DNA from 2 places in the Paeniglutamicibacter sp. genome. Region 1 is predicted to be linked to the other one. Evidence: riboswitches for the same ligand, from Rfam matches in the RefSeq annotation. Region 1 holds a riboswitch; the other holds the start of a gene.

Region 1 (4,029 bases):
GGCCGATGCTTTCGCATTGCGGCCGCTCGTTCGTGGAACGGAGCCCGGAGGATCGACCAGTGCTGGAAACGCCACTTTGAGTCTTGAACTACGGCGGTTTGATTCGATGCGATTCCCACCAGGTGAGCCGAGCCAGGGTAGCTCTCCATATCAGTGATGACCTCTCACGTGGGTCATTGATCGGCGGCGACTGGCCAGTCCTCAGCGGTGGCCTCAAGTAGAACGCCGCTCAATAATTCAGGCGATCCGTAAATAGGGGCATGGATGGGCTTGCCATCGCGATGCCGGTCCGGGGTTGCAAGTCCGGGGCGGACTCGCAGGCAGGTATCAGGCATAAGGTGGCCGCACTCTGCCTTACGTCGTGTGGTGTCGTGTCGTGTCGTGGAGATCAGTAGCCCAGGGGCTTGCGTCAATCGTGCGGATGCCGGGAAAAAGTCCCTGGGCGCCAGCGCACTCCCGGATTCAGGCGCGGACGGGCATCGGGTTACTCGGCGTTGGGCAGTCCGCTCAATATCGACGAGCCCTCAATCGGGCGTTTGCTGTCCAACGGCCAGATCACGTCGGACACCTTGCCAATGACGCGCTTGGTGACGATCATGCCGCCACCGGGTGCTCCCAACAGTGCACGCGAGTCCTCGGACACCGAGCGGTGGTCCCCCATGACCCACAGTCGCCCCTCGGGAATCTGCACATCGAAATCCATGTCGCTCGCTTTGTCCCCGGCAAAGACATAGGGCTCTTCGACGGGGACGCCATTGACGCTCAGGCGCCCATCGGGGCCGCAGCAGCTGACGGTGTCGCCGCCGACGCCGATGACGCGCTTGACGTACACCGCGTCGCTGCCGGCCAGGCGAAGTGCCCAGGCAAGTGAATCCAGGGCGTTGGGTCGCTCGTAAGGCAGGAACGAGCCACGGCCATCGAAGATGACTACATCCCCGCGTTGAATCTCGGCATCCTTGTAGGCAAGCCGGTTCACCAGCAGTCCCTCACCCGGGTTCAATGTGGATTCCATGGAAGTGGAACCGATGTAAAAGAAGTCAACGACGGTGGCGCGAACGCCAAGAGTGATCACCGCCGCCGCAGCAAGCGCGCCAACGACAAAGCGCCAGCCCCTCGAAGGGGACCGGCGCTTTGTCGAAGCGGAAAAACGTTCCGATTCAGTAGATCGATCCACGATGGATCCCCATCCACGCCACCCGATGGGCGGCATGGATGAAGGCTCTCGTTTTTCTGGCTACTTGGAGGGCCGGAAGTCGCGCTTTTCGCGGATCTTCGCTGCCTTGCCGTGGCGATCGCGCATGTAGAACAGCTTCGCACGGCGAACGTCGCCGCGAGATACCAGTTCGACCTTATCCAGGACCGGGGAGTGTACCGGGAACATACGCTCTACGCCGACGCCGAAGGAGACCTTGCGAACGGTGAAGGTTTCGCGAACGCCGTCACCCTGGCGACCAAGGACGAAGCCCTGGAAGACCTGGACACGGGAGTTCTTGCCTTCGATGATGTTTACGTGAACCTTGACGGTGTCACCGGCGCGGAAGTCCGGGACATCGCTACGCAGCGAAGCTGAGTCGACAGAGTCGAGAATACGCATGAATGTATCTCCTAGGCAGACGCCGCAGGTCACCTACCTTAGACACGGACCGTAATTGTTCCGCAAGACGCACAAATGCGTCGAGGGAAAAGATGTGGCGGTCCGAAGCTTAGTACCCCGATCCGTTTGCGGATCGGGGTGAGGTCCAACTGTTGACTCGTTCCCCCTGCGGCAGGAGCAGAACCCAGTAGACCCAAGAATCCATTTTGCCACACTCCGGGCCCTGGCGCGAAGTCCCGGGAAGGCCGGGGGCATGCGCAAGAGGGATTCGGCCCCTGGTTGTCCTGTCCCGTCGATGCCATGGCCGAATCGACCCCGTTCCAACCGGGGCGAGTCGGGCCCAAATCCCCCGCCAACATGGCCGCGGCTCCCGAAAAAACCCGGAAATCAGCAGGAACCGGCCTCGAAGCCATGACGGTTCGCCGTCGCGCGCCGATCAGGCTGGATCCGGGACGCGGAACCGGGTGCAACGCTCCGGTGTTCATGGTCACAATCGATGCGGCGTTGAAACATGTGATAGTTTCACTTACGACCACACGGGGGCCCTTGCAGGGGCTGAGATCGAGCTGACGCAGCTTGCGACCGTTGAACCTGTCCGGGTAATGCCGGCGAAGGAAGTGAGTACTCCTTGAGCAACACCATTTCAATGCACAGCCCTGTCCAAAACGCTGCGGAGCCAGCCGAGACACAGTCCCTGAAGTCCCATTCCCTGGCCTACCTCGAGGACACCGATTCGGGGATCCGGGTCCCGGTCACCGAAATCGCCCTGGAACCCTCCCCCGGAGGAAAGGACAACGCCCCGCTGCAGGTCTACCGCACGGCAGGCCCTGGAAGCGACCCGGTGGTTGGGCTGCCCGCATTCCGCAACACATGGATCGAGGAGCGCTCGGACACCGAGACGTATGCCGGACGCGAAAGGAACCTGCTCGACGACGGGAAGTCCGCGGTCCGCCGCGGCAAGGCATCGGCCGAATGGAAGGGAAGCCGTCCAATCCCCCGACGCGCACATGCCGGAAAGCGCGTCACGCAGATGCACTATGCCCGGGCCGGCGTCATCACCCCCGAGATGCGCTTCGTTGCCCTGCGCGAGAACTGCGACGTGGAACTGGTGCGCAGCGAGGTAGCTGCGGGTCGGGCCATCATCCCGGTCAACATCAACCACCCCGAGTCCGAGCCGATGATCATCGGCAAGGCCTTCCTGGTGAAGATCAACGCGAACATCGGCAACTCGGCTGTCACCAGCTCCATCGCCGAGGAAGTGGACAAGCTGCAGTGGGCCACCCAATGGGGCGCCGACACCGTGATGGACCTGTCCACCGGCGATGACATCCACACCACCCGCGAATGGCTGATCCGCAACGCCCCGGTCCCCATCGGCACCGTGCCGATCTACCAGGCACTGGAAAAGGTCAACGGCGAGGCCAACGCACTGACCTGGGAGATCTTCCGCGACACCGTGATCGAGCAGTGCGAGCAGGGCGTTGACTACATGACCATCCACGCAGGGGTGCTGTTGCGCTACGTGCCGCTCTCGGCCAACCGGGTGACCGGCATCGTCTCGCGCGGCGGGGCCATCATGGCCGGCTGGTGCCTGGCCCACCACCAGGAGAACTTCCTGTACACGCACTTCGACGAGCTGTGCGAGATCTTCGCCCAGTACGATGTGGCGTTCTCCCTGGGCGACGGGTTGCGCCCGGGTTCGATTGCCGACGCCAACGACGCCGCCCAGTTCGCCGAGCTGGACACCCTGGCCGAGCTCACGGCAAGGGCCTGGGAATTCGATGTGCAGGTCATGGTCGAGGGACCCGGACACATCCCCTTCCACCTGGTGCGCGAGAACGTCGAGCGCCAGCAGGAGTTGTGCAAGGGTGCACCCTTCTACACGCTCGGCCCGCTGGTCACCGACATCGCCCCGGGCTATGACCACATCACCTCGGCCATCGGTGCCACGGAGATCGCCCGCTACGGCACCGCAATGCTCTGCTACGTCACCCCCAAGGAACACCTGGGTCTGCCGAACAAGGACGACGTGAAGACCGGGGTGATCACCTACAAGATCGCCGCCCACGCAGCAGACCTGGCCAAGGGCCACCCGGGTGCTTCAGAGCGCGACGACGCGCTGTCCAAGGCGCGCTTCGAATTCCGCTGGCGCGACCAGTTCGCCCTGTCGCTGGATCCGGTCACCGCCGAATCCTTCCACGACGAGACGCTGCCTGCGGAACCGGCAAAGACCGCGCACTTCTGTTCCATGTGCGGACCGAAGTTCTGCTCCATGCGCATCAGCCAGGACATCCGCGACGAGTACGGATCTGCCGACTCGCAGGCCGCCATCGCCGAAATGGTCGGCGGAATGCGAGAAAAGAGCCAGGAGTTCCTCGCCTCCGGCGGCAAGGTCTACCTGCCCGAGCTCGAGGTTCCCGCCAAGGCCTAGCGCC
Region 2 (4,029 bases), on a different contig from region 1:
GCGCCGCATCGGAGGCGGTGCCGATGCCGGCATCCAGAATCACCGGGATCGAGGCCCGGGAGACGATCAATTCGATGTTGTGCGGGTTCAGGATCCCCAGCCCGGTGCCGATCGGGGAGCCCAGCGGCATGACTGCAGCGGCCCCGAGCTGCTCGAGGCGCAGCGCCAGCACCGGGTCGTCGTTGGTGTAGGCGAAGACCTTGAAACCGCGCTCCACCAGGGCCTCGGTGGCCTCGACGAGTTCGACGGCGTCGGGAAGCAGCGTGTGCTCGTCGGCAATCACCTCGAGCTTGACCCAGTCGGTCTCCAGGGCCTCGCGGCCCAGCTCGGCGGTCATCAGCGCCTCGCGGGCGGTGAAGCACCCGGCGGTGTTGGGCAGCACGCGGATGTTGTTCTCGAGAAGCAGGTCAAAGAGGTTGGTGCCGCCGGTGGACCCGGGGCCGGGCGCGCTGTAGCGGCGCATGGCAACGGTGGTCAGCTCGGTGCCCGAGGCGACCAGCGCGGCGCCCAGCCCGTCCAGGCTCGGGGCGCCGCCGGTGCCCATGATGAGCCGGGAGCCCAGGGTGATGCCGTCGATGACCAGCGGATCGGTCTCGGTCAGTGTTTGCGTCATGGTCCTTCGCTTTCTTCCAAGAGGGGGGTGGTGCGGACGTGCTGGGGGGATCAGCCGCCCTGGACGGCCGTGACGATCTCGATGTCGTCATGTTGCACAAGCGTGGTCACCGACCACTGGCTGCGCGGGACGATCCCGGAGTTGCGGGCCACCGCCACGCCGAGGCGTCCGCCGTCCGCGGGCTTGCCGGTGGGCAGGAGCTCCCGGCCGGTGACGGCGGTGACCAAACCGGCCAGGGTGGTTCCGGCGGCCAGCGGGCGGGTGGCGCCGTTGAGTTGGATGGTGCTCATGCATACTCCTTGGGTTGCAGTGCAGGTGAAAACCGATCGGGACGGAAGCGGTCCCACGCCGGGTCGCGGCGGCCGGCGATCAGCTCGACGATGACATGGGCGGCGATGGGTGTGAGCAGCACGCCGTGCCGGAAGAAACCGGTGGCGATGAGCAGCCCGGGCACATCCGGCCCGTCTGCCGAGGCCACGCGCCCCAGCAGCGGCGCATTGTCTGGCGTTCCGGGGCGGGCGCGCGCGGTGGTCTCGATCAGTTCGAGCTCGGCGACCGCGGGCAGCAGCACCTGGGCATCGCGCAGCAGCTGGTGAACTCCCCCGGCGCTGACCCCGGGGTTGCCGTCTTCGCGGGCCGTCGCGCCAATGACCACGGTGTGGTCCTCGCGCGGGACCACGTAGACCGGAAGCCCGCGCACCATCCCGCGCAGCGTGACGGTGGTCAGCGGGCGCAGGTGTTCGGGCACGCGCAGCCGCAGGATGTCCCCGTGCACCGGACGCAGCGGAAGCACCAACGAATCGGGCAGTGACCCGAAGCCGGCGGCGCCCAGGCCGTTGGCGAGGATTGTCTCGCGGGCGTGGATCTGGGTGCCGTCGGCAAGCAGCACCCCGGTGACCCTGGAGCGGGAATCCGCTGGGTCCTCGTGCAGCAGGGTCGTCGCCCGGGTGCGGACCAGGGTTTGCTCCGGCTTCACTCCGTCGCGTTCGGCTCCCACGGCCGCAAGGCGCGTCATGATGGCGTTTGCCAGGGCGCGCGGATCGACCTGGTGGTCCTGCTCAATCAGGTGGGCGGCGGTAATGCGCGGGGAAAGCAACGGCTCGCGCACCCTGGCTTCGCGGGTGGTCAGCCGGGTGACCTGTAGTCCCTGGCGGGTTTGCGCCTCGCGCAGGTCGCCCAGGGCCGCACGGTCGGCGGCATCCGCGCCAAGTGCCAGCGTGGGTGTGGTGCGGAACCCGGTGTCCAGGCCGGTCTCGGCGGCCAAGTTCCCGGCGAAGGCGGGCCAGCGTGCGGCAGAGGCCAGGGTGAGGGAGAGCAGGTCCTCTTCCTGGTAGTGCAGCTCGCTGACCGGGGCCAGCATGCCGGCGGCGGCATAGGTGGCGCCGGTGGCGGGGTCGGGGTCGATGAGCGTGACGCGATGGTCGGCGCGTTGGGCTTCCAGGGCTATGCCCAGGCCGATGATGCCGCCTCCGATGACGGCAATGTCGGTGGACAGGGGGTCGGGCACGGTGCACGACATCGAGGTCTCCTTCCCTACGCCGGTATTAGCCGGATCAGGTTCCACGCCGCCCTGGTTTCGGGTGGCGTCTGTCGGTCGGCGCAATCGGCGCCCTCTCAGCCAGCTTTCCTGGCTCCCGCGGTACTGAACTAGTCTATGAGACATGAGCCAGATCACCGCCCAAGATGAAGCGACACCCGTCTTAACCGCACCGAGCCTCGCAACAGCGCGGCTGTACCTGTGCACCGATGCCCGGAGGGAGCGCGGGGATTTCGTCGATTTCCTGCGCGCGGCCTATGCCGGAGGGGTCGACATCATCCAGCTGCGCGACAAGAGCATCGATGCCGCCGAGGAGCTTGAACTGCTCCATGTGCTGCGCGGGGTTGCCGCGGAATTCGGCAAGCCTTTCTCGGTGAACGACCGCGCGGACCTGGCAATGCTCTCCGGCGCCCCGGTGTTCCACGTGGGCCAAACGGACCTGCCGCTGCCCGGCGTCAGGTCCCTGCTCGGACCCTCGGTGATTCTCGGGCTTTCCAGCCACGATCCGGCGCAGATCACCGCGGCCGCGTCCGACCCCAACACCGACTACTTCTGCGTCGGCCCGCTGTGGGCCACCCCGACCAAGCCCGGGCGCGCGGCCGTCGGACTGGAAATGGTGGAACACGCCGCCTCGCTGGAAACGGCCAAGCCGTGGTTCGCCATCGGCGGGATCGACCTCTCAAACGTGGAGCAGGTCGTTGCGGCCGGGGCCTCGCGCATCGTGGTGGTGCGTGCGATCACCGATGCGGAGGACCCGAGCGCGGCGGCCCGGGCGTTGCTTTCAAGGTTGCCTGAACTGGCGTAGCTGGGATCCGCTCCCAACTCTCCCTCTTCCCGGCCTGACCCGTCATGTATGTGTGGCAAAAGTTCCGACTGGAAAACGTGGGTTATCGGCTACTCAAAATGGCTGAGGGGGAAGCCTAAATGACCGTCCTTACCTCCCGATGAGAGATCGATCAACTGGCGGCGGCACTGCCTGCCGGTCTGCGTCGATACTGTAGATGGTTTCGAATCTGTCAGTAATCTTGGTGATGTCTTCAATCGTGATGTTGATGAACGCTGAACGTTTCTTCAAGTGGAGGAAGAGCTCAGTGTGGGGCCAGAATACCTTTTCAATGTACGTTCCGAACGATCGTCCGCTGGCTCTCGTGTAGTTCGAAAGCACCTTCTGGTCCGTGATTCTTCTGCCGAAAGTGAGCTCGATGTCGACGTCACCAATGGGGTCGATGTCCAGGCTCAGGTAGCTCCCAAAGACCCTGAGTGTATTGATAAACATCGGTTTGTCTGGGTCGGCGTTGTATGCCAACGCACGTTCCAGAAGCCCAGAAACGAGCCGGTCTGCGGTTCTTCTGCTGATCGGTTTCCCGAAGTTTGCCATTGCCAATGCATTGCCTTGGACGGTCGTATCCCACCAAACTTCCCCGTTGTCGACACGGACCTTCTTCATATATCCGGCCGCTTCCAACCCCGCAAAGACTGCGTCGAGTTCAAATTCGGTTCCTTCGAGCAGGTCTGCGACGCACTCTGCGACCATTTCCCGGCCCCCGAATTTACGGACAATCGCGCGGGCCAACTCCGCTGGCAGTTCGGCGATGAAATCAGTTTTTGAAACCCTCATAACCAAAGACTAAGCCGCAAAGAGCGGAAGTCTTGATTGTGGGTCGCTCTCAGATAGCTGAAGGCTGGTTATGGGCGTTTGAAACGAGGTTTCTAAAGGGAATTCTTGCATTTCTGGTTGGTTCTTCTTCGGACACCTTGCTGACATGACTCTCAGGAGTCTGCCCAGGTCTGAACAAGATTAATAGCCATTCACCCGGGAAATTTCCCGGAAATTCGCGGTTTTGACTCATCCCACAGCTTGGCATGGCCAGACCCCTGA

What was found. A riboswitch is a leader RNA that binds a small molecule or an ion and turns the genes downstream of it on or off. The one in region 1 is predicted to bind thiamine pyrophosphate.
Region 2: linked by a shared signal. The riboswitch ahead of thiO (glycine oxidase ThiO) and the one ahead of thiC (phosphomethylpyrimidine synthase ThiC) in region 1 are both predicted to bind thiamine pyrophosphate.

What each region holds. Positions count from the first base shown of each region.
Region 1 covers NZ_JBKKAP010000107.1:6,497-10,525, reverse strand. Annotated here, with positions in the region: gene lepB (signal peptidase I) at 485-1,174, opposite strand; gene rplS (50S ribosomal protein L19) at 1,235-1,594, opposite strand; TPP riboswitch at 2,121-2,228, shown strand; gene thiC (phosphomethylpyrimidine synthase ThiC) at 2,241-4,025, shown strand.
Region 2 covers NZ_JBKKAP010000079.1:17,957-21,985, reverse strand. Annotated here, with positions in the region: gene ACLQ7E_RS08925 (thiazole synthase) at 1-613, opposite strand, end outside; gene thiS (sulfur carrier protein ThiS) at 664-903, opposite strand; gene thiO (glycine oxidase ThiO) at 900-2,132, opposite strand; TPP riboswitch at 2,127-2,260, opposite strand; gene thiE (thiamine phosphate synthase) at 2,275-2,955, shown strand; gene ACLQ7E_RS08905 (hypothetical protein) at 3,085-3,768, opposite strand.